4 regions of the Mesorhizobium sp. B2-3-6 genome follow, and region 1 is predicted to be linked to each of the others. Evidence: riboswitches for the same ligand, from Rfam matches in the RefSeq annotation. Region 1 holds a riboswitch; each other region holds the start of a gene.
What was found. Region 1 has a riboswitch for cobalamin ahead of bluB (5,6-dimethylbenzimidazole synthase). Riboswitches for the same ligand answer to the same signal wherever they lie in the genome.

Region 1 (7,364 bases):
GCCCTGGTGATGGCACGGTCGGCACGCTTGCCGAGATACGAGGTCAGTTTCTTGCCGAAGTCGCGCAGGCCGACATAGGCCTTGCCAGAGGCCAGGCGCGCCAGATAGGCGCTCATGGCGCCGGTCGGTGGGGCGATCGACATGTCGTTGTCGTTGAGGATGACGATCAGGCGGGCATCGAGCGCGCCGGCATTGTTCATCGCCTCATAGGCCATGCCGGCCGACATGGCGCCGTCGCCGATGACAGCGATGACATTGTTGCGGCCGCCGGCAAGATCGCGGGCCGCCGCCATGCCGAGGCCGGCCGATATCGACGTCGAGGAGTGGGCGGCGCCAAACGGATCGTATTCGCTCTCGGTGCGGCGGGTGAAGCCGGAGAGGCCGCCCTCCTGCCGCAGGGTGCGGATGCGATCGCGGCGCCCGGTCAGGATCTTGTGCGGATAGGCCTGGTGGCCGACATCCCAGATCAACCGGTCATCGGGGGTATTGAAGACATAGTGCAGCGCCACGGTCAGTTCGACCACGCCAAGCCCGGCGCCGAGATGACCGCCGGTGCGCGACACCGCGTCGATCAGTTCGAGGCGAAGCTCTGATGCCAGTTGCGGCAATTCGCTTTCGGAAAGCGTGCGCAGCTCGGCCGGGATGCGGACCTTGTCGAGAAGCGGCGTATGCGGCGTTGCGTTCACGGGTAGGCCCAAGCTTCTGTTCATGCGCGGGATAGGCCGCCGGCAGGCGAAAGTAAATGCCTGCCAAATGACGCGAAAGGCACGCCCCGTCGTCGATTTCCTCAGCCTTCCGGCAGTGGAATGAACTCTTCCTCATCGCCGGGAACGATGTCGAAGCGGCCGGTCTTCCATTCTTGCTTGGCCTGTTCGATGCGCTCCTTGGAGGACGAGACAAAATTCCACCAGATGTAGCGCTTCGAGCCCAGCGAGGCACCGCCGAACAGCATGAAATGGGCACCAGCCTGTGAGGATACGACGATCTCGTCGCCGGGCCGGAACACCAGCAGCCGTTCCGCCGGAAACACGTCGCCGGAAATCGAGACCTCGCCTTCCAGCGTATAGATGGCGCGTTCTTCCGCGTCGGCAGGGATTTTCACGCTGGCGCCGGGCGCCAGCCTGAGGTCGGCGTAGAGCGTCTCGGAATCGGCTCGCACCGGGGAACGCAGCCCCTGGAAATCGCCTATAACGATGCGGCCGCTGACGCCTTCCGCGTCGATGTCGGGAAGCCGCGCGACAGCGGTGTTTTCGAAAACCGGCGCCACGTCCTCCTTGCCGTCCGGCAGCGCCAACCATGTCTGCAGCCCCGAGATCGACATCGGCGCGCCGCGCAGTTCTTCCGGCGTGCGCTCCGAATGGACGATGCCGCGGCCGGCGGTCATCAGGTTCACGTCACCCGGCTCGATCACCATCTCGGTGCCGAGCGAATCGCGATGCCTGATCCTGCCGTCGAACAGGTAGGTGACCGTCGACAGGCCGATATGAGGATGCGGCCGGACGTCGAGCGCCTGACCGGCACGCAGGATGGCCGGGCCCATGCGGTCGAAGAAGATGAAGGGACCGACCAGCCGCCTTTTGGCGGTCGGCAAGGCGCGGCGAACCTGAAAACCGCCAATGTCCTTGGCGTTCGGAATGACCATCAATTCGATCTGGTCGCCGGCAAAGGCATCGCCGGCTTCAGGATCCTTCCCGGGAAAGAAGCTCATGAACTCTCCTTGTCAGCGGCCGATGGCTGCTTTGGCCAGATCAGGCAAAGCGGATCGCCGCCTTCGCCCGCAGCTTGGCCGCAACCTCCTCGCGATTGCGCGGATGCTGGTTGGTTTCAAGCGAATCGAGAAGCTCGCGCGCCGACGCCGCGATGGCCTCGACGGCATGGTCGAATGCGTGCTGGTTCTGCTTCGAAGGCCGCGTCGTTCCGCTCAGCTTGCGAACGAATTGAAGGGCTGCATCGCGCACCTCGTCGTTGGTCGCCGGCGGATCAAAATTGAACAGGGTCTTGATGTTTCTGCACATCGCTTCCGTATCTCCTCTTGTCCTGGAGCCGTTTCAATCGGGACGCGTTCTATCCTCAATCATGATCGTGTCAAAAACCAGAGAGACGGCTGCGTGCCTCAATCCGCGTCCAGCGGCTCCGTCCCGACCGGCTTGCCGTCGCGGGACAGCCTGATCTTCTCCACCTTGTCCTCGGCCGCCTTGAGCAGCCGGTCGCAATGCACCTTCAGCGCCTCGCCGCGCTCGTAGATCTTGATCGACTGGTCGAGCGGCACATCGCCACGCTCCAGATCATCGACGATCTTCTCCAGCGCGTCGAGAGCCTGTTCGAAGCTCATCGCCTTGACGTCTTCGTTGGTTTCACCAGCCATCATTCATCCTTTCATCAGTCGCCCGACATGGGCGGCGACCGAAAATGCCAATCCTTGCAGATCGTAGCCGCCCTCGAGCAGGCTGACGAGCCGGTTGGCGCTGTGGCGCGCCGCGCGCTGCATGAGTTGGCCGGTCGCCCAGTCGAAATCATCCTCGGTCAGGTTGATCTCGGCCAGCGGATCGCGATGATGCGCGTCGAAGCCGGCCGAAATGATGATCAGGTCGGGTGCAAAATTGTCGAGCGAGGGCAGCACGCGCGACAGGAAGGCATCGCGGAACGCCTCGCTGCCGGTCTGCGGCGCAAGCGGCGCGTTGACGATGTTGCCGGCGCCGGTTTCGTTCTTTGCTCCGGTGCCGGGGTAGAGCGGCATCTGGTGCGTCGAGCAATAAAGCACGGACGGATCGTCCCAGAAAACATCCTGCGTGCCGTTGCCGTGATGCACGTCCCAGTCGACGATGGCGACGCGTTCGATATCGTGTTTGCGCTGTGCATAACGTGCGGCGATGGCCGCCGTGTTGAACAGGCAGAAGCCCATCGCCGTCGCTTTCTCCGCATGATGGCCGGGCGGCCGGGCGGCGACGAAAACGTTGTCTGCCCTGCCGGCAAAGACGTCGTCGACGGCGGCGTTGGCGGCGCCGATCGCGGTGATCGCCGCTTGCCAGCTCTTCGGGCTGGCCGTTGTGTCGGCATCGATGCGGGCGATGCCCGTCTCGGGAATGGCGGCGCGTACCCGCTCGACGAAATCCTCGGGATGCGCGTAGAGAATGGTGGCCTCATCGCCTTGTGGCGCCTCGAGGCGGTCGAGCGCGGCAAAAGCCTCGTCGTCGAGCACGCGCTCGATTGCGCGCAAGCGGTCCGGCCGCTCCGGATGGCCGGGTGGCGTGATGTGCTCGAGGAAGATCGGATGGGTGTAGAGACGAGTGGCCATGCTCCCTATCTAGTGCCCCGGCGCGGCGATGGCCATGCATTGCGGCCTGATGGCTGGGGAAAATCGCGCCTGCGTCCATTCGCGTCGCCGCGGGGATTGGCGGCGCAGGGGCTTCGTCGTAAAGTCCCGGCCACTGCCTGGTGCCCGCCGCGAGCGGGAGAATCGGGAACACGGTTTGATACCGTGGCGTGCCCAACGCTGTAAGGGGGACCGCGCCGGTAAATGCCACTGTCGATGACGGGAAGGCGCCGGATGCGGGTTGATCCCGAGCCAGAAGACCGGCCTGGCAGGCATCGTCATCCGCATGGTCAGGCGGACGGCAGTTGATTGCAATCGCAAGGGGACAAGCGATGCCGGACAATATGACCATCCCCGTGGGTGACGGATTCGACCAGATGGCGCGCGATGCGGTCTACCGCGCCATGTTCACGCGGCGCGATGTCCGCAGCCATTTTACATCAGAGGCCGTCGACGACGAGGTCTTGGCGCGGCTGCTGCTTGCCGCCCATCACGCGCCATCGGTCGGCTTCATGCAGCCATGGAATTTCATCGTCATTCGTGGCACCGAACGACGGGAACAGGTGCGCGACCTGTTCCTCGCGGCGCGCGAGCAGGAATTGCCGGCGATCGAGGAAGAGCGGCGGGCGCTCTACCGCAAGCTCAAGCTGGAAGGCATCTGCGAAAGCGCGCTCAATATCTGTATCACCTGCGACCGCCGACGCTCACAGGGTTCGCCGCTGGGACGCTGGCACAATCCCGAGATGGATCTCTACAGCACGGTCTGCGCGGTGCAGAATTTCTGGCTGGCGGCGCGCGCCGAAGGCGTCGGCGTCGGCTGGGTCAGCATTATCGAGGCGCAGGCGTTGAAAGGCCTTCTGTCGATTCCCGAGCATGTGACGCCGGTGGCCTATCTCTGTGTCGGCCGTGTCTCGGAGTTCGCGCCGAAACCGGACCTCGAAACACATGGCTGGGGGCGGCGGCTGCCGCTGCCCGAGCTGATCATGAGCGAGACGTTTTGCGGACAGGGCGAAGTTCCGCTCAAATCAACGATCGCACGCCTCAAGGCGGCAACATGCGAAAAGTCTGACAAACTCTTGATTTGATTGCCGATACGGCATGCCCAGAGCTGCCGGCGGCCTGCCGTCGTCAGGCGGCTCCGGCATCCTTCCTCAACAATCCTTCGAGCAGTTGCTTGAATGCCGCCACCACGGTCTTCGACGTCGCTTCCGGGTCGTTCGAATTGGCGATCCGCTGCGCCGCCTGGCTGCTCGCCCCGTTGATCAGCCGTGCCGCGGTCTCGGGGTCTACGCCCGGGACAACCACCCCGTCGCCCTGCAGCGTCGTCAGGTGATCGGTCATCGACGCGACGCAGGCATTGGCGTTCGGCCATTGCGCGGGATCCCCCAGCACGGCCGGACCGTCCCGAAACATGATGCGCTGGATTTCCGGCTCCAGCGCCATTTCGATGTAGCTCGTGCATTCGTCGACGAAGCTTTGCCAGCGGGTCGGTGCTTTCGCTGCAACCTCATTCACTCGTGCCGCCATCTCGGCGTCTATCTCGGCGATAACCGCCTGCAAAAGCCCCTTCTTGTCCCCGAAATGATGATAGAGCGCACCGCGCGTCAGCCCGGCCGATGCGGTGAAATCATCCATCGATGCCTCGGCATAACCAATCGTTCCGAACGCATGCCGGGCCGCGGCAATCAATTTGGCGCGCGTTTCGGCGATCATTTCCCTGCGGGGCTTGTGCATCTCTTCTGGCCTTATCCACATACGTCACGTATGCCAATTGACATACGCGACGTATGATCTATTTAGTATTCATACGCATCGTATGTAATTTCCGAATCGCCTTTTGTCGAGGAACGGACCATGCAGAACCCCTATTCCGAGATCTTTCGAGCCCCTGGCGCCAAGGGCTTTGCCGCTGCAGGCTTCATGGCGCGCCTGCCGATCGCCATGGCGCCGATCGGCATCGTGGCGATGCTGTCGCAGACGCGTGGCGAATACTGGCTGGCGGGTGCCGTCTCGGCGACATTCGCGCTGGCCAACGCTTTCCTGGCGCCGCAGATCTCCAGGCTGGTCGACCGCCTCGGCCAGACATGGATCGTCGTGCCCACCACCATCATCTCCGTGCTGGCATTCCTGCTGCTGATTGCGTCGGCCAACCAGGATTGGCCGGTATGGACATCGTTCGTGTCGGCGCTGCTGGCAGCGGCCATGCCCAGCATGCCGGCAATGGTGCGCGCGCGCTGGACCGAGCTTTTTCGCGGCCGGCCGGAGATGAACACCGCCTTCGCCTTCGAATCGGCGGCCGACGAGCTGGTCTATATCGCCGGCGCGTCGCTGTCGGTGGGCCTCAGTGCGGCGCTGTTTCCGGAAGCAGGCATGCTGGCGAGCACGTTGTTTCTCGCTTTGGGCTCGATAGCATTCATCCTGCAGCGATCGACCGAGCCGAAAGTGCGGCCGGTGGACCATGGTTCGACTGGCTCGGCAATCCGCCTGCGGCCGGTACAGATCATCACCTTCGCCCTGATCTTCATCGGCGCGACCTTCGCGACGACGGAAGTGAGCACGGTGGCGATCACCAAGGAGTTCGGCCAAGCCGGTGCCGCAAGCCTGGTGATCGGCGTCTATGCGCTGGGATCGTTCGTGTTGGGCATCGTGGTCGGCGCGCTCAACCTCAAGACGCCGCTACAGCGCCAGCTGACCGTCGCGGTCGCCATCATCGCAGTCAGCACGATTTTGCCGCTCACCGCCGACAGCGTGCCGATTTTGGCGCTGACCGTCTTCATCAGCGGCGTGGCGATCTCGCCGACTTTCATCACGGCATTCGGCCTGATCGAACGGCATGTGCCGGAAGCGATGCTGACCGAGGGCATTACCTGGGTGACAACGGGAATCGGCATCGGCATGGCGCTGGGCTCTTTCGCCGCCGGCGCGGTGGTGGATGCGTTCGGCGCCCAGAACGGGTTCTGGGTCTCGGTGGTCGCGGGCGGCATCGCGCTGGTCACGGTGCTGCTCGGCCAGCGCAGTCTTGCCACTCACAAATGCGAGTTGGATGGGTGTGAAGCGGCCGTCGCTGCCGCGGAATGAACCATGACGCGTCCGGTTCAGCGGATCGGACGCTATTGCCGCCGTCGAATCTAGAGAATCTCGGTCTTGGCGATGTGGATGCCAAAACCTTCGAGGCCGACATAGTGGCGCTCGCGCGAGGCGATCAAATTGATCGAGGAAATGCCGAGATCCTTCAGGATCTGAGCACCGAGCCCGATCTCGCGCCATTCATTCTCGCGGCGGCGCGCCTCTTCGTGGTCCTCCCCGTCGCCGCTCGCCGGCCGGTTGCGCTCCTGGTGGGCGACACCGACCGAGCCCTCGCGCAGATAGACGATGACGCCGCGCTTGCGCTCGCCCATCGCCTTCATGATGGCGTCCAGCCGGTGGCTGGTGCCGAAGACGTCGGTCACCACGTCCTCGGAGTGCAGACGCACAGGCACCTCTTCCCCATCGCGGATGTCGCCGAAGACGACGGCGACATGATGCATGGAATCCCAGGGCAGCGTGTAGGTGAAGACTTGCGCCTTGCCGCCGAGCGTGTCGATCTCGGAGCATGCCACGCGTTCGACCAGTGTTTCCTTGCGTTGCCGATAGGCGATGAGGTCGGCGACCGAGACCTGCTTGAGGCCGTGCTCCTCGGCAAAAGCCGCGACCTGCGGGCCGCGCTTGACGGTGCCGTCATCATTGACCAGTTCCGAGATCACGCCGATCGGCGGCAGGCCGGCGAGCTTGCACAGATCGACGGCCGCCTCGGTATGGCCCGAACGCATAAGCACGCCGCCTTCGCGCGCGATGAGCGGGAAGATGTGGCCGGGGCGGACGAAATCGGAGGCGCCGACATTGCCGTTGGCGAGATTGCGCACGGTCAGCGTGCGGTCGTCAGCTGAAATGCCAGTCGTGGTGCCGTGCTTGAAATCGACGCTAACCGTGAAGGCGGTGGTGTGCGCCGAATCATTGTCGGCGACCATCGGCGCAAGGTTGAGGCGCTTGGCCTCCTCGCGCGGCATCGGCG
Region 2 (7,364 bases), on a different contig from region 1:
GCCGTGTCATGGGCGCCAGTGCGCTGTCGATCACGCTCAACCTCTACATCATGGACCACATCCGCAAGACCGATTTCATGCAGGCCGAATCGCTGCGCATGGCGTGGTCGATGTTTGCCTGGACGGGTGGGCCGACGCTCGGCATCTTTCTCTACACGCGCTTCGGCATCTATGCCGCGCATGGCGCGGTCGCCGTATTCGCCTTGGCCCTGCTGGCGTTGTTCTGGACCTACCGGCTCGGCGACAATCCCTCGATCCGGCCGGGCAAGACGCGCCCGGTCAACCCGCTGGCCAATATCGGCCGCTTCGTCGCGCAGCCGAGGCTGAGGCTGGCCTGGCTGATCGCCTTCGGCCGCTCCTGCTTCTGGACGACATTTTTCGTCTATGGCCCGCTGTTCATGGTCATCACCGGTGAGGGCGAACTTGCCGGCGGCATTCTGGTTTCGGCAGGCAACGCGCTTTTGTTCATGGCGATTTTCTGGGGCAAGGCCGGCAAGCGCTTCGGCGGCCGCAGGACCATGACTTTTGCCTATTTCGCCATGTCGGTGGTGCTGCTGGCGGCGGGTGCCGTCGGCGAAAGCGCGCCGCTCGTCACCGGCGCCTTCCTGCTGTGCGGCGCCTTCTTCACCATCGCGCTCGACGCGCTGGGCTCGACCGCCTTCATGCGCTCGGTCCGCTCTTATGAGCGGGCGCAGATGGCTGCGGTCTACCGCACTTATCTCGACTTTTCCGAACTGACGCCGCCGCTGGTCTACTCGGTGGTGCTGGCCTTTTTCGGACTGGGCTCGGTTTTCGTCACGCTCGGCCTGCTTGCGGCGGTCTGCGGTTATGTCACCTGGCGGTATCTGCCGAAGTCGCTGTGAAGCTTACGGCACAAGCGCAGCATGTCGTTCGCGTACCCAATCGTGGAAGCGGTGGAGGTCGTACTCCTCCGGCATCAGCACGCCGGCCTTATGGCGCATGGAGCGCAGCCCTTTCTGGTTGACCTCGCAGATCGCGGCATCCTCCTCCAGCACCTGGGTGCCGAATCCGACGATGTTGTCGATGTCGGTGGCGGCGAGCGCGTCGGGCGCGAACAGCCATTCGGCGGTCAATTCGGTCTGCTCGGGGCCAAGCGGCACCAGCCGTACGGACCTGACATAGTCGACGTGGCCGACGATGAACATCGAGGGCAGGCTGGTGGCGTAGGTCTGGCCGGCGGCGTGCTCGGCCGGCGTCAGGCCCGAAAAGACCGGCCCATGCGCCTGGCCGTCACGTGACCATGTTTCGGCACCCGCCCGCAGCCCGCCGGAAAATTCCGGCGCGTCATTGTCGGCATGGCGGGTCCATTCGGGGTCGTCATGCCGGCCCATCAGGCCGCGGCCGTAGATCGGCACCAGCCGCGACAGGTCCTTGTGGACGCCGGGGCAATGCAGGCATTCGTCGAAGTTTTCCCAGAAGATCTTCCAGTTGCAGTTCATCACCTTGCGCAGCACATGGCCCGATACCAGCGATTCCAGCGGCCAGTTGCCGAGATCGCCGGAGGCCGGGTCGAAGGATGAGTGCGCCGAGCCGGCGGCATCTTCCGCGAGATTGACGAAGACGAAGCCGCGCCAGACCGACAGCGCGACGCGATAGAGCGGATGGTCCGCCTTGTCGAAACCTTCGGGCAGCGTTTTCGATGGCACGCGCACGAGATCGCCGCGCAGCGAATAGGACCATGCGTGGTAGGGGCAGGTGATCAGCCGCGCCTTCAGCCGCCCCTCGCGTTCCTGGCAAAGCTGCGAGCCGCGATGCCGGCAGGTGTTGTGGAAGGCGCGCAGTTCGCCGGTATCGTCACGCAGCACGACGATCTCCTGGGTGCCGACACGGAAGGTGCGGAAAGCCAGCGGTTGGGCGAGATCAGCTTCACGGCAGACGAGCAGCCAGTTCCTGTACCAGATGGCGTCGAGGTCGCGCTGGTAGGCCGCCGCATCCCAATAGGCCGAGGACGGCAATGTCGGCTCGGCCCGGGTGAGGCCGTTATAGGGGGCGTGCTGGCTCCGGACGGGCTGCATGGCTGGCCTCCTGTGAGGATGGCAGCCGACACCCGGCCACGGAAATTGTCAATTGCAGCGGAGCAAGCGGCCGGACGGCGCTAAAGCGCTTGTCGCCGTCGGAATTTGGTTTGCCGGATGCGGCGATTTTCCCTATAGTCACCTTCGTCGTCGGTTCCGATTGGAGCCAAGAGGGAATGCGGTGCGGGCAGATTTGTTGCCCAATGCCGTGGCTGCCCCCGCAACTGTGTGCGGTAGTCCTCTCCATATGCCACTGAAGATTTTCTTCGGGAAGGTGGGGAAGGGCGCTGATCCGCGAGCCAGGAGACCTGCCGGCGACAGGAAACTGACTTCGATGCCCTCGGGTGGAGGGTGAAAGGACAAGACATGAATACCGCTTCCGTCTCCCTCGGCGCCTCCATCTCCTCGCAGTCGCGCCTCCTGCAGCTCGCGCTCGCGGCGCTGCTCGGCGTTTTCGTCGTAGGCTTTGTCGGTTTCTCGCATATCGACGCGGTCCACAATGCTGCGCACGACTATCGCCACTCGATGGCGTTTCCCTGCCACTGATAGGGATTTGACATCATGAACCTGTTTCGCAACGTCGTGTTCATCGCGGCGATCGCAGGGCTCGTGGCCGGTGTCGTTCTCGCCTGCATGCAGGCCTATGCCACCGTGCCGTTGATCCTGAAGGCGGAAGTCTACGAACAGGCCGGCGGCGGCCACCACCACGACCATACCGCACCGGCCCCGACCGACAACAACGCCATGAACTCTGCCGCCCCGGCGGGCAATGCCATGAGTTCCGCCGCGCCGGCAGCCGCTGAAGCTGTTCCGGCTGAAGAGGAAGGCTGGGCGCCGGCCGACGGCTTCGAGCGTTTCGCTTTCAGCGTGCTTGCCAACATCGTCACCGGCATCGGCTTCGCGCTGGTCCTGGTCGCGGTTTCGGAATTCGCCGGCGGCATCGGCAACTGGCGCCAGGGCGTGTTCTGGGGACTGGCCGGCTTTGCCGTGTTCACGCTGGCGCCGGGCCTCGGCCTGCCGCCGGAACTGCCGGCCATGCCTGCCGCCGAGCTTCTGCCACGCCAGATCTGGTGGACGGCGACGGTGGCGGCGACGGCGATCGGCCTTGCCCCGATCGCCTTCCGCAAATCACTGCCGCTGGCGATTCTGGGCGTGGTGTTGATCGTCGCGCCGCATATTGTCGGCGCGCCGCAGCCGGACAGTTTCGAGACGCCGATTCCGGAAGGCCTGCATCATCAATTCGTGGTGGCGGTGACCGTAACCAACCTGGTGTTCTGGCTCGTGCTCGGCGCTGCCGTCGGCGTGGTGCGTGGACGCTTCACCGGCAGCGCGACGAGCCTGCGCGACAGCTTTGCCTGATCGCGGAAGACTGACCTTCATCATCGGCGGTGCGCGCTCCGGCAAGAGCGCGCACGCCGAAACGCTGATGACGGCCTTGCCTTCGCCATGGACCTACATCGCCACGGCGCAAGCCTATGACGACGAGATGCAGCAGCGCATCGCGTTGCACCGGTCGCGGCGCGGCGAGGGCTGGACGACCATCGATGCACCGCTTGGCCTTGTCGGTGCACTCGAGGCCCTACCGGAGGACCAGCCGGTCCTTGTCGACTGCCTAACGCTCTGGCTGACCAATCACATGCTGGCCGATCATGATGTAGAGGCCGAATGTCGGCGGCTGGCTGACATGCTGTCGCGGCCGCGCGGACCCTGGTTCGTGGTATCCAACGAGGTCGGGCAAGGCATCGTGCCCGACAATGCGCTGGGGCGCCGGTTCCGCGACGCCGCCGGCCGGCTCAACCAGCAGGTCGCGGCGATTGCCGAGACCGTGCTTTTGATGGTGGCGGGGCTGCCGCTCAAGGTGAAGTGACATGACCGACATCGACGAAAAGGACGAAGAGCGCCACCGCGCCAAGATGGCCAAGCGCAAGGCGGTCCAAGACGCCGAGGTGGCGAGCAAGACGGTCGAAAAGGGGCTGCTGATCGTCAACACCGGCCCGGGCAAAGGCAAGACCACGGCTGCCTTTGGCCTGGCGCTGCGGATGCTCGGCTACGGCAAGCGCGTCGGCGTCGTCCAGTTCATCAAGGGCAAATGGCATACGGGTGAGAAGGAGGCCTTCGCCGCCTTCGGCGACCGCGTCGTCTGGCACGCGATGGGCGAGGGGTTCACCTGGGAGACACAGGATCTGAAGCGCGACATCGCGGCGGCCGAGGCCGCCTGGGCCAAGGCGCTGGAGCTGATGGCCGATCCGTCGATCAGTCTCGTCGTGCTCGACGAACTCAACATCGCGCTGCGCTACGAGTATCTCGATCTGGACAAGGTGGTTGTCGCGCTGAAAGCGCGCCGCGAGGGCCTGCATGTCGTCGTCACCGGTCGCAACGCCAAGCCGGCGCTGGTCGAGGCGGCCGACCTGGTGACCGAGATGGGGCTGACCAAGCACCATTTCGCGGCGGGCGTGAAGGCGCAGCAGGGGGTGGAGTTTTGAGAGCTGTTGTCCCCTTTTGTGGATGAGCATTCAAGTCTGGTCGCCAAACGCTTCCAGCAGGGCTCACTTCCTTTCCCTCCGGAGGGGGGAAAGGTGGCGCTGCGAAGCAGCGACGGATTGGGGGAAGGCGGTTATCGAACGCGCGGTCCGCAGACAGGCAGGCGCAACCCGGCGGGTGCGAGAAACGCGACTGCCGAGCTCGTCGACCCCCACTCCGTCTCGGCTTCGCCGAGCCACCTCTCCCCGATCGACGGGGGAGAGGAAAGGCGCGAACCTGTTGCAGCCCGGCTCCCTTCCTCCCCTTCGGGAGAGAACTCACGGGGGGGTGAGATCATGCCAGAATGACGATCGCCGAAACCACGCCGAACAGCGCGATCAACAGGCAGTCGGCGACACGATAAAGTTTCAGCGCCCGCCTTATGTCGATGCTGTCGGCTTCGCGCCGGCCGCCTTCGCCCATGAACGCGTCGTCGACCGTTACGCCGCCATAGCTGCGCGGCCCGGCGAGGGCCAGGCCGAGCCCGCCCGCCATCGCCGCCTCCGGCCAGCCGGCATTGGGCGAGCGGTGCTTTTTCGCGTCGCGCCGCACCGCCTGCCATGCGGCTTTCGCGTCGGCGCCTTTCACCAGGAAAGCCGCCAACGTGATGAGCAACGCCGTCAGCCGCGACGCCGGCAGGTTGATCCAATCGTCGAAGCGTGCGGCTGCCCTGCCGAACGTTTCGTGGCGCGGCGTGCGATGGCCGATCATCGAATCGGCGGTGTTGGCGGCCTTGTAGGCGGCGCCGCCGGCGAGGCCGCCGACGCCCGTCCAGAAGGCGGGGGCAACGATGCCGTCGGAAAAATTCTCGGCCAGGCTCTCGATCGCCGCGCGGCAGACGCCGGCCCTGTCGAGGGTTTCGGGATCGCGGCCGACGATGCGCGAGACGGCGGCGCGGCCCATGTCGAGGCCGCCCGAGTCGAGCGCATCGGCGACGGCCTCGACATGCTCATAAAGGCTCCGCTGCGACAGGAACGATGTTGCCAGAAGGGCGGTGATGAACAGTCCCAGGGGAATGAACCAGAGCAGGATCTGCACGCACAGGCCAATTAGCGCCGGCACCAGCACGATGACCAGAAGCGCCTGGACACCACGTTGGCGACGCAGTGCGTCGGGATCAGTGGCGCGGTTGAGCCTGCGATCGAGAAAGGATATCAGCCAGCCAAACCACGTCACGGGATGGCCGATGGCGCGAAACAGCCAGTCGGGGTAGCCCAGCGCGGATTCGATGGCCAATGACAGGAAAGCGATCAGGACTGACATGAAGCTTCTTGAAGGAGCGGTGGACCATGGTGGAAGTCTCGGCCGGGCAAGGGCGCTTTTCCCCAACGCCCCCCAGCCTTTCGTCGACCTCTCGACCGGAATCAATCCGCACTCCTACCCGCTTTTCGAGCTGCCCGCCACCTCGCTGTCGCGATTGCCGGAAGCGGGGCGGGCGCGTGAGCTGACGGCGATCGCAGCCAGTAGCTATGGTGCGCCCTCGCCAGCCAATGTCGTCGCTGCGCCCGGTACGCAGATCCTGCTGCCGCGCGTGGCATCGCTGGTCGCGCCGGGCAGGGCGCTCGTTCTAGGGCCGACCTATGCCGAACATGCCCGCGCGGCGGCGATCGCGGGGCACGAGGTGACCGAAGTCAGCGATTTCGCTGATCTGGCGAATGCCGACCTTGCCGTCGTGGTCAACCCGAACAACCCGGATGGGCGCATCGTCGAGCGCGACCGGCTGCTGGCGCTGGCCGCCGGTTTGCGCGCCAAGGGCGGGCTGCTGGTCGTCGACGAGGCGTTCATGGATGTCGGCCCGCGCGAACACAGCCTTGCCGGCGATGTCGGCCAGGGCGGCATCGTCGTGCTGCGTTCTTTCGGCAAGTTTTTTGGGCTGGCCGGCCTGCGGCTTGGATTCGCGCTTGCCGATGCGCCGACGGCCCAACGGCTGGAAACGCAATTCGGACCTTGGGCCGTCGCCGGCCCGGCGCTGGAATATGGCATTCGCGCACTTGCCGATATCGGCTGGCAGGACGCGATGCGCGCGTCGCTGGCGGAGGTATCGGCTCGGCTCGACGGGCTGTTCGGTCGTTTCGGCGTGCCTGCCGCGGGCGGCACCACATTGTTCCGCTATCTCAGGCTGTCGGATGCCGCCGGCTTGTTTTCTGTGCTTGGGGAACGCGGCATCCTGCTTCGCCATTTCACCGACCGCCCGCATGTCCTGCGGGCCGGCCTGCCGGGGAACGGGGAGGAGTGGCTGCGGCTTGAATCCGCCCTTGCCGAATGGGCGGCCCGGCGCGAGGATCGAGCGGAAGGTATCAAACCATGATCCATGTCTGCTCGCTGGCAAAGGTCGAGGAAACGGTGGCGAGGACCGGCGCCGAGCGGCTGCTGTCGCTGTTGGCCGCCGGCACCGATGTGCTCCGCCCGGCCTCGATCATGAGGGAAAACCATCTGCACCTGGTCATGCACGACATCGCGGCGGCGCAGGATGGCATGACCATGCCGGGCGAGGAGCATGTGCGCAATCTGCTCGATTTCGCGCGCCGCTGGGACCGCGCAAGGCCGATGGTCGTTCACTGTTATGCCGGCATCAGCCGCTCGACAGCCTCCGCCTATATCATCGCTGCCGCGCTGGCGCCGAAACGCGACGAGGCCGAGCTGGCCCGGACGTTGCGGAGGTTGTCGCCTTCGGCGACGCCCAATCCGCGGCTGATCGCGGTGGCCGACGCGCTGCTTGGTCGAGGCGGCCGCATGATCGCGGCAATCGAAGCGATCGGGCGCGGCGCCGATGCCTTTGAAGGCAACCCGTTCGAACTGAGGATCGAC
Region 3 (7,364 bases), on a different contig from region 1:
AAATGCGGCGCAATGAAAAAATCGGCATGGATGCTGGTCGCAGCGCCGATGGCGCCGGAGCCGAGGAAGCGCCGGATGCGCCGGACGTTGGCGACGTAGCGGCGGTTCTGCACCACGGCATGGACGCGTCGCGCGCGCCGCGCATCGTCGATGATGGCGCGCGCATTGTCCGGGCTGTCGGCCAGCGGCTTTTCCGTCAACAGATGACAGCCATGGGCAAAGGCCGAATTCGCCACGGCGCGACGGGCGGCAGGCACGACCACGTCGAACACCGCATCGGGTCTGGTCTGGGAGAGAACGACGTCGAGATCGGTCCCGATCGCGACCCCGGCGAGGTCGTATTCGCGTGCCCGCTGGCGCGCCCTGTCGGCGTCGAGGTCGACGAGACCGACGATCTTGACGGCAGGGGATTGGCTGATGGCCTCGAGCCAGGTTTTGCTCATGGCTCCGCACCCGACCAGGACGACGTGCATCATCCAGCGCTCCTCCGGCCAACCCCTCCTGGCTGGCACCCACGGCAGTCCGTAAATGACTTCCGTAAACGTTTACGATGACACACCCGATGGCATATATTGTCAATCGGATTTGTACCGTCGGCTCTGAAACGCCTTGGCCGCACGACCGGCTGGTGCTAGCCAGAAGCAGGAGGGGGAGGTCTTGGCGTCCAGCATTCACGATCTTGCGCGGCACCTGAACATTTCGATCGGTACAGTCTCGCGCGCGCTTAACGGGCGCGCCGACGTGAACGCCGAGACACGCCAGCGCGTGCTCGAGGCGGCCCGGAAGCTCAATTATTCACCGAACCACTCGGGCAGGAACCTACGCCGCGGCACCACCCATGCCGTGGCTTTCATGCTGCAGCCGCATCCGGGCGACCAGCAGTATGGCGAGCCGTTCTTCATTCCGTTCCTCACCGGACTGCAAGCGACATTGGCCGAGTGCGGGCTGGATCTGATCATCGTCATGGGCGCGCCGGCGGATTATCAACAGGAGCGGCTGCGCCGCGTCGTCGAGACGCGTCGTGCCGATGCCGTCGTACTGGCCTGGACGCGGCGCGAGGACGATCGCATCGACTATCTGAGCAAGGCCGGCTTTCCCTTCGCGACGCTCGGCCGAAGCCGGTCCGGCGACGACAGCTATCCCTCTCTGGATCTGGATTTCGAGAAGGCGGGCGCCGATGCGGTCGACCGGCTGGTTGCGCGTGGCCACCGCCGCATCGCCGCCATCCGGCCGTCGCTTGACCTGAATTTCGGTTATCTGTTTCTGGAGGGTTATTGCAAGGCGCTGCGGCGGCACGGCATCGAAGTCGATCCCGGCCTGATTGTGGACGGTTTTATCAACGAAGCCGGTGGCTACGCGGTGACACCGCAAGTCATGCGGTCGAAGGATCCGCCGACCGCGATTATCTTCAACAACGACTCGATGGCGCTCGGCGGCTGCAAAGCGCTCGCCGAAATGGGGATAAAGCCCGGGCAGGATGTCGCGGTGATCGTCATCGTCGACACGCCGCTCTGCCGTTATTTCTCGCCGGCGCTGACCGGCTTTCGTCCGAGCCTTGACCCGATGGGGCGGCGGCTCGGCGAAATCCTGCTCGCCTCGCTCCCGGCTTTCGCCGGCGCGAAAGGGCCAGAGATCATTCGCGAGGTCTGGCCGCTGGAACTGGTGGCGCGCGATAGTGATTGACCACACGTTTGTATCGTTATAACAGAACATGCATCGACCTTGCCTCGACGCTGCCTGCATCCTAGGCTGCGACTCGTGATGGTCCCCGCGCCGCAAGGCGAGGGGTGAAAAGGGAACATGGTGAGGCCCGATTTTCGGGTCGAAGCCATGGCTGCCCCCGCAACTGTAAGCGGCGAGCAAAATCCGAGAAGCCACTGGCCGGCAAGGCTGGGAAGGCAGGATGGCGCAACGACCCGCGAGCCAGGAGACCTGCCATCTGCATGAGTTGACCGGACGGGGTGTGCCGGGAGGAGACGCAGGTTTCGGTCTTGTCGACCGGTTCAAGCCAGCTTCCTTCCGTCGCCATTTTGAAAGTGACGGAAGTTGGACGGCTCCATCGATCGCATACATCGCATTGCCATGCATCGCATCGTCGTGTGCACGCTTTGCCGCGATATCGCCACCGAGGTGAATTCAGGCCAGCGTCCGGCAGGACTGGCAAGCAAGACGCTGGCCCGTATTCCGGCAGGCCCTGCAAGGAATTGCCCATGACCGCGCCGCTTCTCGATGCCCGCGACCTGGCCGCAGCGGCGGATGGCCTGCATCTGGTGTATCCGGTCAGCCTTTCGGTGGCGGCGGGCGACCGTCTCGCCATCATCGGTCCCAACGGCGCCGGCAAGACGACATTGCTGCGCATGCTATCGGGCATGCTGAGGCCGAGTTCGGGCGAAGTGAAGCTAACCGGGCGCTTGCTGGACAGGATTTCGACCGCCGAGCGGGCGCTGCACATCGCCGTCGTCGGCCAGACCGATCAACCGGATCCACGGCTGGCGGTGATCGACTATGTCGAGCTCGGCCGGGTTCCGCATACCGGCCGCAGGCACAGGAGCGAGGAACGCGACATTGTCGTCGAGGCTCTGCGCCGGACCGGGCTGTTGCCGCTGCTTGGCCGCACCATCGGCTCGCTCTCGGGCGGCGAGCGCCAGCGCGCCCAGCTTGCCCGCGCCATCGCGCAGGAGCCGAAGATCCTGTTCCTCGACGAGCCGACCAACCATCTCGACCCGCGGGCGCGCAGCGAGTTGCTCGAACTGGTTGCAGGCCTCGGCATGACCGTGATCGCGGTGCTGCACGATCTGGCGCTGGTGACGCCTTTCGCCACCAGGGTCGCGGTGATGAGCCATGGCCGGTTGCATGTGCTGGCGCCGCCACGCGAAGCACTCACCCAGCAGCTGATCCGCGAGATCTTCGGTATCGACGTCTTTAGGTTGCGCCACCCGACGGAGGACCGCGAGCTGACGGTGTTCGAGGTTCCGAACCGTGCCGCGCCATCTTCGTGATCGAAGCCATTTCCGGCAGATCCTGTTCAACAAGGAGCAACATCCGTGAAACGCCTTGCCGTGTCTCTTGCCTTCTCCCTGCTCGGCTCTACGGCCTTCGCCTTTCCGGTGACGGTCGACAGCTGCGGCAAGCCGCTGACCTTCGACGCACCTCCAAAGCGTGCCGTCATTCACGATCTCAACATGGCCGAGATGGCCTTCGCACTGAAGCTGCAGCCGTCGATCGTCGGCCTGACCGGCATCACTGGATGGTACAAGGTCGGCCCCGAATTCAAGGCCGAACAGAGCTCGATCCCCGAACTGGCGCCCAAATATCCGACGCTGGAAAACCTGGTCGCTGTCGAGCCCGACTTCTTCTTCGCCGGCTGGTATTACGGCATGAAGCCGGGCGGCGAGGTGACGCCCGATACGCTGGCGCAACACGGCATCAAGACCCTGGTGCTGACGGAAAGCTGCGTCCATCTCGACAAGAACCGCCCCGCCGCTTCGATGGACCTGCTCTATGGCGATGTCGAGAAGCTGGGCAAGATCTTCGGCAAGGAGGCCGAAGCGGATAAGCTCGTCTCCGGCTGGAAGGCGCAGCTCGCCGAAATCACGGCCAAGGTCGGCGCCCGCAGGGGAACGCGCGTGTTCCTCTATGATTCCGGCGAGGACAAGCCGTTCACATCAGGCAAGTTCGCCATTCCCAACGCCATGATTTCCGCGGCCGGCGGCGACAACATCATGGCCGACATGGACACCAGCTGGGGCAACACGGATTGGGAGACGGTGGCCTCGCGCAATCCGCAATTCCTCATCCTGCTCGACTATCAGGATGGCGGCGGCTACCGGAAGCTGCTCGATTTCCTGAAAGCGCATCCGGCAATGAAGGAGACGGACGCGGTCAGGAACGAACGCTTCGCGGCGCTTCGCTATGCCGAACTGACACCCGGGCCGGCCAATATCGACGCGATCGGCAAGATTGCCAGGGCGATGCATCCGGAAGCGTTTTAACCGGGAACATGACTTTGCGGCACAAGGCATTCCTATTGGCCATGACGGCGGCGGCGTTGGCAATCGCCGCGTTCGCGCTGCTGTCGATCGCCTATGGCTCGACGATGATTCCGTTGGGCGACGTCGTTGCAGCACTTGGCCATGCGATCGGATTGAAGGGGCATGACGTGTCCGGCCCGGTCGGCAGGATCGTCGTCGACCTCAGATTGCCGCGCATAATCCTGGCCATCTGTGTCGGCGGCGGCCTGGGCGTGGTCGGCGCGCTGTTACAGACGGTGACGCGCAACGATCTTGCCGATCCGTTCCTGTTCGGCCTCTCGTCGGGAGCCGCCGCCGGCGCTGTCTCCGTCATCACCGTCTTCGGCGACAGTTTCGGGATCTGGACGCTACCGATCGCTGCGTTCACCGGCGGTATTCTGGCGGCTTGCGTTGTGCTTTTGCTGGTTGCGCGGGTGAGGGGACAAGGCCCCGAACGGCTGATCCTCGCCGGACTTGCGGTCTCCTTCATGTTCACCGCATTGACCAATTACCTGGTCTTTGCCGGTGACCAGCGCGCCGCCCATTCGGTGCTGTTCTGGACGATGGGCGGGCTCGGCCTGGCGCGGTGGGACAATATCTGGCTGGGTGCGCTTGGGGCCGGCACGATTGCGGCGTACGGGCTGTGGAATCATCGCCGGCTGGACGCTTTCCTGGCCGGCGAAAATGCCGCCGAAAGTCTTGGCGTGCCGGTGGCGCGAATGCGACGGACGACGTTTCTGGTCGCCGCTTTTTCGACCGCGATCCTGGTTTCGGTCGCCGGCGTCATCGGCTTCGTCGGCCTCATGATCCCGCATCTGTCGCGGCCGCTGGCTGGTCCGCTGCATCTGCGCCTGATCGTAAGTTGCGCGCTGTTCGGGGCGGTGCTGTTGCTGGCAAGCGACCTTCTGGCGCGCACATTGCTGCCGCCGCAGGAACTGCCGATCGGCATCATCACCAGCTCGCTCGGCGCCTTCTTCGTTGTCACCATGCTGATCCGCAACCGCTTGTAATGGGTGTCGCGGCGGCCGAAATCATCGGACGCAGCCATGATTGTGCTGCATGGCTGCCATGCACGTTTGCCGGCTTCTGGAACAATGCCGGACTTGAATGATAAGCACGCTTATTATATATGCCACTCATGGTTTCCGAAGGCGTAGACAGATTGGGATTTTTGATCCACGACGTGCAGCGGCTGATGCGAAAGCGCTTCGAAGCGCGCGCCAGCGGCCTTGGCCTGTCCTCGGCGCAATGGCGCCTGATGGTTCGCGTCGCCAAGGAAGCGGGCGTTTCGCAGGCGCGGCTTGCCGAACTGCTGGAAATCGAGCCGATCAGCGTCTCGCGGCTGGTCGACCGGATGGAGGAGGGCGGCTGGATCGAGCGCCGCTCCGACGCCGCCGACCGCCGCGTGCGCATGATCTTCCCAACTCCCAAGGCAAGTGCCGCGTATGCGGAGGTCAAGAGCCTCGCCGGCGAAGTCTATGAGGAGTCGCTGACCGGCGTTTCGCCGGACGATCGCCGCGTCCTGATCAGGGCATTGGATGCGATGGCACAGAATCTCGCGGATGGCGATTCACCGTCCTGCGACAAGGTCAAGAATACGGAAGGCGCAGCAGCATGAACGCGGTAGCCAAGGTCGACGAAAACGCCGCCAAAGTGGAAATGGAAGCGCCGCAGCAGCCGGCCGCGGCCCCTGTTACAATGACACCTCCGGCAGAGCCGGCGCCGGCGCCAAAGAAGAAGCGCCGTCTCGGCCGCTTCTTGTTGATGTTCGCCCTGCCGGCGGCGTTGGTCATTGGTGGCGGCTATGTCTGGGTCACTGGGGGGCGCTACCAGGAGACGGAGAACGCCAACCTGCAGCAGGCCAAGGTATCGATCGCCTCGGATACGGCGGGCCGCATCGTCCAGGTCGCCATCTCGGACAATCAGAGGGTGAAGCAAGGCGATCTTCTCTTCGCCATTGACCCCGAGCCTTACCGGATCGCACTTGCGCAGGCCGACGCGGCGGTGGCAGCGGCGCGGCTCAACGTCGAGCAGCTGCGTGCCGCCTACAGCCAGGCCATGGCGCAGGAGAAATCCGCCAGCAGCGAAGTTGCCTATGCCCAGTCGCAATACGACCGTGCCGCCGATCTCGCCCAGAAAGGTATCAACGCCAAGTCTTCGCTCGATGAGGCCAGGAACGATCTCGATAAGGCAAAGCAGCAGCTTGCCGTCGCCCAACAGGGCATCGTCAGCGCCAAGGCGGCGCTGGGCGGCAATCCCGATATCGAGACCGACAAACATCCGACCGTGATGTCGGCGCTCGCAGCGCGCGACAAGGCTGCCTACGACCTGGCGCAGACCACGGTGAAGGCGCCTGCCGATGGCGTCGTCTACCAGGCCGCGTCCTTCAAGGTCGGCCAGTATGTCGGCTCCGGCACGCCGCTGTTCTCGCTGGTCGAGACCGGCGATACCTGGATCGACGCCAATTTCAAGGAAACACAGCTGACCAATATGAAGCCGGGCCAGAAGGCAGAAATCGTGGTCGACACCTATCCGGGCAGGACCTTCGAAGCGACCGTCAAGGCTATCGGCGCCGGCACCGGAGCGGACTTCTCGCTTCTGCCCGCCCAGAACGCTACCGGCAACTGGGTCAAGGTCACCCAGCGCATTCCGGTCCGCCTGGAGCTGAGCGATCCCGACGCCAAGATGATGCTGCGCACAGGCATGAGCGCGGCCGTTACCGTCGACACGGGCGTGGCGCGCGGCCTGCCTGGCATTTTCGGCCACGCCACGGCTGGCGAGGTCGCGAAGTAAATCAGCGGAAGCCCGCGGGGATCATGCGGGTGGACGCACTGAGCAGGGGGATTGGTCTGATGGGAGGAGTTAAAGGGTCAGCCTTCGGGGCAAACCGCATCGCGGCTTGATCGAAAGCTGAAATCTTCGACACGGACCCGTCGGTCCTCATGTTTCCGGGCGGCAGGCATCCGCTCAATCGAGACTTTCGGTCGATGTAACCCCCACATCGATAATCGCGTCCCACCGCGATGAGGGTCTCTCAACGGAAGGCTTTGCCGCCCGGAAACCCTGTGTACACGTTTTTGTTACCGGCTGGAAGTTCCGCATCATGAGCACGCCAGAACCTTTCAAAGAAGTGCCGCATCGTGGCCTGATCACGGTTGCGCTCATGCTGGCGACGATCATGCAGGCGCTCGACACCACGATCGCCAACGTCGCGCTACCGACCATGACCGGCGATCTCGGCGCCTCGCCCGACAACATCAACTGGGTGCTGACCTCCTACATCGTGGCGGCGGCGATCATGACGCCGGTCACCGGCTGGCTTGCGGACCGTTTCGGCCGCAAGGAACTGTTCCT
Region 4 (7,364 bases), on a different contig from region 1:
GCGGCGGCGGCAGATGGCCGAGCGTGACGGCGGCGATCCGCCGCTTCGCCTGCGCCGCCTCGCCGGGATTGGAGACGATAAAGGGATAGATGACGGGCAGGGGACCGGTGACGATCTCGGGGAAGCAGCTTTGCGAAAGCGCAACCGTCTTGCCCGGCAGCCATTCCAGCGTGCCATGCGCGCCAACATGGATGAGCGCATGGACGCCGAGCAATTTGCGCAGCCACAGGCCGAAGGCGAGCAATGCATGGCGCGGCGGCAGCGTCGGGTCGTGATAGTCGGCGCGGCGGTCGGCCGAGCGGCCGCGATCGGGGGCGAGGGCCACGGTGATGTTGCCGAAGGTCGCGGCGCGGAAGGGGAATTTGGCGGCGGACAGCGCTTGAACACCCCCCTCTGTCCTGCCGGACATCTCCCCCGCAAGGGGGGAGATTGGCAGTTTAGACGCTGGAGCTACTCTTGCAACGTTGGAGATTGGCGAAGACAGAGATGACGGCGTAATCTCCCCCCTTGCGGGGGAGATGTCCGGCAGGACAGAGGGGGGTGCCTCGCGCAAACCTGTCTCGCCTTCGGCTTTGCCCCAAGCTGCTTCTACGGCAGCAATTGCTGCGCCCGGCAATTCCGTTGAGAAGGCAAGGTACTCATCCAACTCCAACCCAGCCTTGCTGCGCTCCAGCGCATCCAGCAACGCACGCGACGTTTGGGGAATTCCCTCAACTACATAGCCCTGTTCCTGGAGGTCGTGCAGCATCGCCAGCACGCTGGATGGCACATCCAACCCGACCGCATAGCCGGTGCGGCCGGGAGCGCTCGGGTAATCGGGGATCAGAATGGCGACCTTGCGCTCGGCGCGCGGCGTTTCCCGAAGCCTGATGAAGGCCGCGACCCGGTCCGCCACCTGTTCGACGCGATCGGGCTCCGGCCGGTTGGCAAAGGCGCGGTGGCCGAGCGCCGGGTCGGTCTCGCTTTCGCCCTTGAACGAAACGGCGCCGGCGAGGATGCGGCCGTCCAGTTCGGGCAGAACGACATGCATGGCGAGGTCGGCGGGCGCCAGCCCGCGCTGGTTCTTCTCCCATACGTCGCGGCGGGTGGTGGCGACGATGACCTGGAAGACGGGAACCCCGGCGCGGTCGAACAGGGTTTCGACGCCGGGTTCGGCGCCGGACGCGAAAGCGGTCGCGGTGATGATGGCGGCGGGCTTGAGCTGGGCAATCGCGGTTTCAACAAACGCCAGGGATGCCGGGTCTTTCAGGCTGGAGACGAAGATGGGGACGGGGAGCATGTCGCGCTGCCGTAGCGCCTCGAAAAGCGCGTCGATCGGCGCGACATCGGCGGCGAGCAGCATCGAGCGGTAGAAGAGGACGGGAATGGTGCGAGCATTGATGTTGTCAACGTCGAGTCCCGTCACACCCCCCTCTGTCCTGCCGGACATCTCCCCCGCAAGGGGGGAGATTGCCCCGTCATCGATGCTCTTGCCCCTTTCAGATGGTGCAAACACATCCTTTTCTGACGCAACAAAAGAGGAGCCGGCTTTGATGACAGCCGATCTCCCCCCTTGCGGAGGAGATGTCCTGCCGGACAGAGGGGGGTGTGAAGGATCGTCAACATTCGATAAGTCCGGCTTCTCCACGACTCCGCGCCCCGGCTCATAAAACCCGGCTTTCGGCACGCTAACCGGTTCGGCAAATTCGGCATCAGACCCCGCCAACCGCGCCAGCCTGCGCACCAGCGCGCTCATATTGGCCGGGCCGCCCTGGCGGAAATAATTGAGCAGCCCGTCCAGTTCCTCGCGCGGCAGCGTCGAGGCTTCGATCAGCCTGATATCCTCGTCGTGGCTTTCACCGGGAAGCAGTGCCAGCTTTATGCCGCGCTCACGGGCAACCACGGCCAACTGGTCGCAGCCGTAGCGCCACCACTCGTAACCGCCGAGAATACGCACCAGAATGACTTTGGCGTGACGGGCGACGCTGTCGATCCAGAGGTCGACGGACATGGGGTGGCGCAGGTCGCGCAGCGCGGCCAGCCGCATCGTGGGCAGCCGATCGGCGTCGCCTTTCCAGGCCGCTGCCAGTCCGGCCAGGTCGCTGTCCGTGAAGGACAGCGCCACCATTTCCGCCGGCGTCTGCCGCAGATCGACCGGCTCGGCGAGATCGTCGAGCGAGGCGGATGTGGTGGTGAGGATGTGCATCGCGGTCGGTGTTGCCTCAGCCGGCGAGGATATGCTCGATCGCCGGGCGGTTCAGCCCCTTGAGGCCGATGACGACCAGGCGCGAGCGGCGGTCGTCGTCAGCCGTCCAAGCGCGGTCATAATAATGATTGACGCGCGGACCGACCGCCTGCAGCAACAGCCGCATCGGCTTGCCGCCGACCTCGACGAAGCCTTTCACCCGCAGCACGTTCTCCTGTTCGGCGGCGGTGGCGACGCGCTTTGCCAGGTCGTCCGGGTTGGCGATCGAGGGGATGTCGACGATGAACGTATCGAAGTCGTCGTGCTCGTGGTCGAAGGCGCCGTCATGATGGGACTTGCGGTTCTCGATGTCGTCCTCGACGGCGAGGCCTAGCCCGAGCAGCACGGACGGATCGACCTTGCCATGAGCCGTCGGCACGACCTTCACGGCGCGGGCGGAGTGTTCGCCAATGATGGCGTTGGCGCGAGCCGAACCTGCGGCATCCATCAGGTCGCTCTTCGACAGGATGATGAGGTCGGCGCAGGCGATCTGGTCCTCGAACACCTCCTCGACGGGGTCGTCGTGGTCCAGTGTCTGGTCCTGCGCGCGTTGCGCCTGCAGGGCGTCCATGTCGTTGGCGACGCGCCCCTCGGCCAATGCCGGACCGTCGACCACGGCGATCACGCCGTCGACTGTCACCCGGCTCTTCACCGTCGGCCACTGGAAGGCCTGGACCAGCGGCTTGGGCAGAGCCAAACCCGAGGTTTCGATCAGGATGTGGTCGACCTTCGGCGTCAGCGACAGGATCTGGTCGAGCGCCGGGACGAAATCGTCGGCGACGGTGCAGCAGATGCAGCCATTGGCCAGTTCGACGATGTTTTCCTCCGGGCAGGTGTCGATGCCGCAGCCCTTGAGGATCTCGCCGTCGATGCCGATGTCGCCGAATTCGTTGACGATGATGGCGATACGCCTGCCGCCCGCGTTTTCCAGGAGATGGCGGACCAGCGTGGTCTTGCCGGCACCCAGGAAGCCGGTGACGACGGTACAGGGGACGCGGGAGAGAGTGGCGGAAACTGCGGCGGTCATGATCAGTCCTTCAGCATGTCGAGGGGAGGAATGCGGGCGACGAGACCGCGCTTGAGGGAATCCGGACGGCCGCGCCACGGAATGAGGCCGTTGGTCGAAGCGGCGAAGAGTTTCGCGCCGGTGACGAGATCGGCGCCGCTGGCGATGTTCAGGTCGCCGAAGACATAACTCCAGCAGCCGTCGCGAAGAATCGCGGCACTGAGACGGCGCTTGCAGTTGCCGAGGCATTCGACGGTGCGGACACGGACATTGTCGGCCGTTGCGGCTTGGCGCGTATCTTGAGCCAAAACTTCGCCGGCGCGGGGATGGGCATCGGAACCGGTCTCGTCGCGGCAGGAAGCGCAGATGATGACAGTGACGCCGGCCAAGGCGTCGCTGTCGCCAGACAAAATGTCCGCTGTTTCAGCCGGGAAACTGCTGTCGCGTTCCAAATCGGGCTCCTTGCCCGGAAAACCCGCCGGGCGATCGGATTCTTATGTCTCAGACGGCAGGTCTCCTGGCTCGCGGGTCATCGCCTTCGTGCCGCCTTCCCGGGACCGTCCCAGTGGTTTTCGGCCTTGGCTCGTCGCTTACAGTTGCGGGGACAGCCGCGGATTTGAAATCGAGATTTCGCACCGCATTCCCTCTTGGCTCCTCCCTTTGCCGAGAGGAGACCGTCTGGAATGGATTTAGGCTCTTGCAGGCGGCGGTGTCAACGCGCGTCTACGACACGGCAATGTCGGCGAGCGGCTGCCCAAGGTCGCCGGCGGGCGTAACCTCGATCCGTTCGAGGCCGAGCCAGCCCTGCATCTGCGTCAATTCCTGGAAGAGTTGGGCGGCGGTTTCAGGCGGCGCGCCGGGCTCGGCATAGGCCGCGTAGACGCGTAGCACGCTGGCCGGCCGGTCGGCCTTGAGGTCGACGCGCGCCACGATCCTGTCGCCGAGCAGGAACGGCAGGACGTAATAGCCGTATTGCCGCTTTTCGGCAGGGGTGTAGATTTCTATGCGGTAGTGGAAATCGAACAGCCGCTCCGTGCGCGAGCGCTCGAAAACGACCGGATCGAACGGCGCCAGCAAGGCGCGGGCCTCGATTTTTCGTGGAATACGGGCCTCCTTATGGAGGTAAGCCGGTTTGTTCCAGCCCTCGACACGCATCGGCACCAGCTCGCCTGTTTCAACCAGCTCCTCCAGCCGGCCCTTCATGTCGGCCGGCGACAGGCGGAAATAGTCGCGCAGGTCGCTTGCTGTCGCGACGCCATGAGCGCGGGCGGATATCCGCAGCAATTCCCGATGCGCGTCCTCGGCAGACGGCACCGGCAGATCGAGGATCGCCTGCGGCAGTACGCGCTCGGGCAAATCATAGAAGCGTTCGAAGCCACGGCGGTGCGCGGTGGTGATGCGTCCTGCCCAGAACAGCCATTCAAAGGCATGCTTGGCGTGGCTCCAGCCCCACCAGCCGCCGGATCCTTTCTGGCCTTCGAGCGCGGAGGCGGCGATCGGGCCGCGCTCCGCGACCTCGCGGTAGATCTCTTCTATATAGGCGGCGTGCTCGCGGCCCCATTTGGCCAGGCCCAGATACATTTCATCGCCACGCTCGGCGCGCTGCATGCGCCAACGCATCAACGGATAGGTCTCGACCGGCAGGAAGGAAGCCTCGTGCGCCCAGTATTCGAAAACCGTGCGCTTGCGCGTGACGGCGGCGTTGTCGAGCAAGGCGAACGGGTAGGGACCAAGGCGCGAATAGAGCGGCATGTAGTGAGCGCGCACCACCGCGCTGACGGAATCGATCTGCAGCAGGCCGGTACGCGAGAGCACGCGGGCGAAGTGGCGTCGGTCGGGCGTGCCGGCGGGGCGGGGATCAGTGAACCCTTGGGCGGCGAGCGCGATACGCCGGGCCGTGGCAAGCGAGATCTTTTCCTTCATTCGGATGCGACTCTGATGGCTTGTTGAGCGTCGTTCGGACAGTTGATTCCGGCCATGCTAGCAGGGTTTTGGCGGCAACTCTGTCAGGAGAGAAAAGTGGAGTAAAAAGCGAAGGAAATCAAACAGGAGCGGATCGGACCAGTTTCTTCCCTTATGCCGTCCAGGCCAGTGTTTTGAACAAGGTTTGACTTGCTTCGCCGGAAGCGCTGCGCTAACCCTCGCCGCGTTGCAGCAAAGGCCCCTTAAAACGGTTCAGCGGTTAAACTGTCACGCTTCCGCAATAGGGTCTGGTGCTGTAATCAAAATGGATTGGCGCCAACGGAAAGCCGCAGCATGAACGCACTTCTCAGTTCGTACCTGCCCATCGTCCTGTTTATCGCAGTGGCGGCGGCTGTCGGCGTCGCGCTTATCGTGGCGCCGTTCCTGGTGGCCTATCGCAATCCCGACCCGGAAAAGCTTTCCGCCTACGAATGCGGGTTCAACTCGTTCGATGACGCCCGTATGAAGTTCGACATCCGCTTCTACCTGGTGTCGATCCTGTTCATCATCTTCGACCTGGAAGTGGCCTTCCTGTTTCCGTGGGCGGTGTCGTTCTCGAAAATCGGCATGCTCGGTTTCTGGTCGATGATGGTGTTTTTGGCGGTGCTGACCATCGGCTTTGCCTATGAATGGAAAAAAGGAGCGCTCGAATGGGATTGAGCGACAGTTCCGGCACGCTCGTCGCGCCGAAGCCCAAGGGTCTGATCGATCCCAATACCGGCAGGCCGGTTGGGTCCGATGATCCGTTCTTCCTCGAAATCAACAACGAACTCGCCGACAAGGGCTTTCTCGTCACCTCGACCGAGGCGCTGATCACCTGGGCGCGCAGCGGCTCGCTGATGTTCATGACCTTCGGCCTCGCCTGCTGCGCCGTCGAGATGATCCACACCTCGATGCCGCGCTACGATTCGGAGCGGTTCGGTGTTGCTCCTCGCGCGTCTCCGCGCCAGTCCGACATCATGATCGTTGCCGGCACGCTGACCAACAAGATGGCCCCGGCGCTGCGCAAGGTCTACGACCAGATGCCGGAGCCGCGCTACGTCATCTCGATGGGCTCCTGCGCCAATGGCGGCGGCTATTACCACTATTCCTATTCGGTGGTGCGCGGCTGCGACCGCATCGTGCCGGTCGACATCTATGTGCCCGGCTGTCCGCCGAGCGCCGAAGCGCTGCTCTATGGCATTCTTCTGCTCCAGAAGAAGATCCGCCGCACCGGCACGATCGAACGGTAAATCCATGGCCGCATCCCTGAGCGAACTGTCGACCTATCTCGGCGAAAAATTGATTGGCCGCGTCAATGAAGCAGTGTTCGCCTATGGCGAACTCACCATCCATGTCGAACCGCGCGATCTGATCGAAGTGGTGACTTTCCTGCGTGACGATCCGCGCTGCCAATTCATCTCGGTCATCGATGTCTGCGGCGCCGATTATCCGTCGCGGGCCAAGCGCTTCGACGTCGTCTATCACCTGTTGTCGCCGAAGCAGAACGTGCGTATCCGCATCAAGGTGCAGGCCGACGAGGAGACGATGGTGCCGTCGATCACCGGCGTCTATCCCGGCGCCGACTGGTTCGAGCGCGAGACCTACGATCTCTATGGCGTGCTGTTTTCGGGCCACCCCGATCTGCGGCGCATTCTCACCGATTACGGTTTCGACGGTCACCCGCTGCGCAAGGATTTCCCGCTGACCGGCTTCGTCGAGGTGCGTTACGACGACGAAGCCAAGCGCGTCATCTACGAGCCGGTGGAACTGAAGCAGGAATTCCGCAATTTCGATTTTCTGTCCCCATGGGAAGGCACCGATTACGTGCTGCCAGGGGATGAGAAGGCAAAGCAGTAATGGCCGAAACTTCCGTCCGCAATTTTAACATCAACTTCGGACCGCAACACCCTGCCGCGCATGGTGTTTTGAGATTGGTTCTGGAGTTGGACGGCGAAGTGGTCGATCGTGTCGATCCGCATATCGGGCTCTTGCATCGCGGCACCGAAAAGCTGATCGAGCACAAAACCTACCTGCAGGCAGTGCCTTATCTCGACCGGCTCGACTATTGCGCGCCGATGAACCAGGAGCATGCCTTCGCACTGGCCGCCGAGCGCCTGCTCGGCATCGAGGTGCCGAAGCGCGGTCAGCTGATCCGCGTGCTCTACTGCGAGATCGGCCGCATCATGTCGC

Region 2: linked by a shared signal. The riboswitch ahead of FJ953_RS04035 (CbtB domain-containing protein) and the one ahead of bluB (5,6-dimethylbenzimidazole synthase) in region 1 are both predicted to bind cobalamin.
Region 3: linked by a shared signal. The riboswitch ahead of FJ953_RS14425 (ABC transporter ATP-binding protein) and the one ahead of bluB (5,6-dimethylbenzimidazole synthase) in region 1 are both predicted to bind cobalamin.
Region 4: linked by a shared signal. The riboswitch ahead of FJ953_RS03865 (DUF1636 family protein) and the one ahead of bluB (5,6-dimethylbenzimidazole synthase) in region 1 are both predicted to bind cobalamin.

The regions. Positions count from the first base shown of each region.
Region 1 covers NZ_VFVW01000002.1:36,063-43,426, forward strand. The annotation lists gene dxs (1-deoxy-D-xylulose-5-phosphate synthase) at 1-710, opposite strand, end outside; gene FJ953_RS05890 (pirin family protein) at 788-1,708, opposite strand; gene FJ953_RS05895 (DUF2277 domain-containing protein) at 1,749-2,015, opposite strand; gene FJ953_RS05900 (exodeoxyribonuclease VII small subunit) at 2,114-2,365, opposite strand; gene FJ953_RS05905 (histone deacetylase family protein) at 2,369-3,295, opposite strand; cobalamin riboswitch at 3,417-3,597, shown strand; gene bluB (5,6-dimethylbenzimidazole synthase) at 3,646-4,398, shown strand; gene FJ953_RS05915 (TetR/AcrR family transcriptional regulator) at 4,442-5,047, opposite strand; gene FJ953_RS05920 (MFS transporter) at 5,168-6,391, shown strand; gene ribB (3,4-dihydroxy-2-butanone-4-phosphate synthase) at 6,442-7,364, opposite strand, start outside.
Region 2 covers NZ_VFVW01000001.1:826,581-833,944, forward strand. The annotation lists gene FJ953_RS04025 (MFS transporter) at 1-863, shown strand, start outside; gene FJ953_RS04030 (aromatic ring-hydroxylating dioxygenase subunit alpha) at 867-2,036, opposite strand; cobalamin riboswitch at 2,171-2,367, shown strand; gene FJ953_RS04035 (CbtB domain-containing protein) at 2,403-2,582, shown strand; gene FJ953_RS04040 (CbtA family protein) at 2,598-3,395, shown strand; gene cobU (bifunctional adenosylcobinamide kinase/adenosylcobinamide-phosphate guanylyltransferase) at 3,388-3,903, shown strand; gene cobO (cob(I)yrinic acid a,c-diamide adenosyltransferase) at 3,905-4,519, shown strand; gene cbiB (adenosylcobinamide-phosphate synthase CbiB) at 4,851-5,819, opposite strand; gene cobD (threonine-phosphate decarboxylase CobD) at 5,818-6,864, shown strand; gene FJ953_RS04065 (tyrosine phosphatase family protein) at 6,861-7,364, shown strand, end outside.
Region 3 covers NZ_VFVW01000004.1:378,898-386,261, forward strand. The annotation lists gene FJ953_RS14415 (Gfo/Idh/MocA family oxidoreductase) at 1-476, opposite strand, end outside; gene FJ953_RS14420 (LacI family DNA-binding transcriptional regulator) at 658-1,683, shown strand; cobalamin riboswitch at 1,746-1,955, shown strand; gene FJ953_RS14425 (ABC transporter ATP-binding protein) at 2,211-2,999, shown strand; gene FJ953_RS14430 (ABC transporter substrate-binding protein) at 3,045-3,992, shown strand; gene FJ953_RS14435 (iron ABC transporter permease) at 4,001-5,020, shown strand; gene FJ953_RS14440 (MarR family winged helix-turn-helix transcriptional regulator) at 5,149-5,628, shown strand; gene FJ953_RS14445 (HlyD family secretion protein) at 5,625-6,803, shown strand; gene FJ953_RS14450 (DHA2 family efflux MFS transporter permease subunit) at 7,114-7,364, shown strand, end outside.
Region 4 covers NZ_VFVW01000001.1:790,438-797,801, forward strand. The annotation lists gene FJ953_RS03855 (cobaltochelatase subunit CobN) at 1-2,185, opposite strand, end outside; gene cobW (cobalamin biosynthesis protein CobW) at 2,202-3,251, opposite strand; gene FJ953_RS03865 (DUF1636 family protein) at 3,254-3,682, opposite strand; cobalamin riboswitch at 3,720-3,924, opposite strand; gene FJ953_RS03870 (winged helix-turn-helix domain-containing protein) at 3,954-5,153, opposite strand; gene FJ953_RS03875 (NADH-quinone oxidoreductase subunit A) at 5,487-5,852, shown strand; gene FJ953_RS03880 (NADH-quinone oxidoreductase subunit B) at 5,843-6,424, shown strand; gene FJ953_RS03885 (NADH-quinone oxidoreductase subunit C) at 6,429-7,031, shown strand; gene FJ953_RS03890 (NADH-quinone oxidoreductase subunit D) at 7,031-7,364, shown strand, end outside.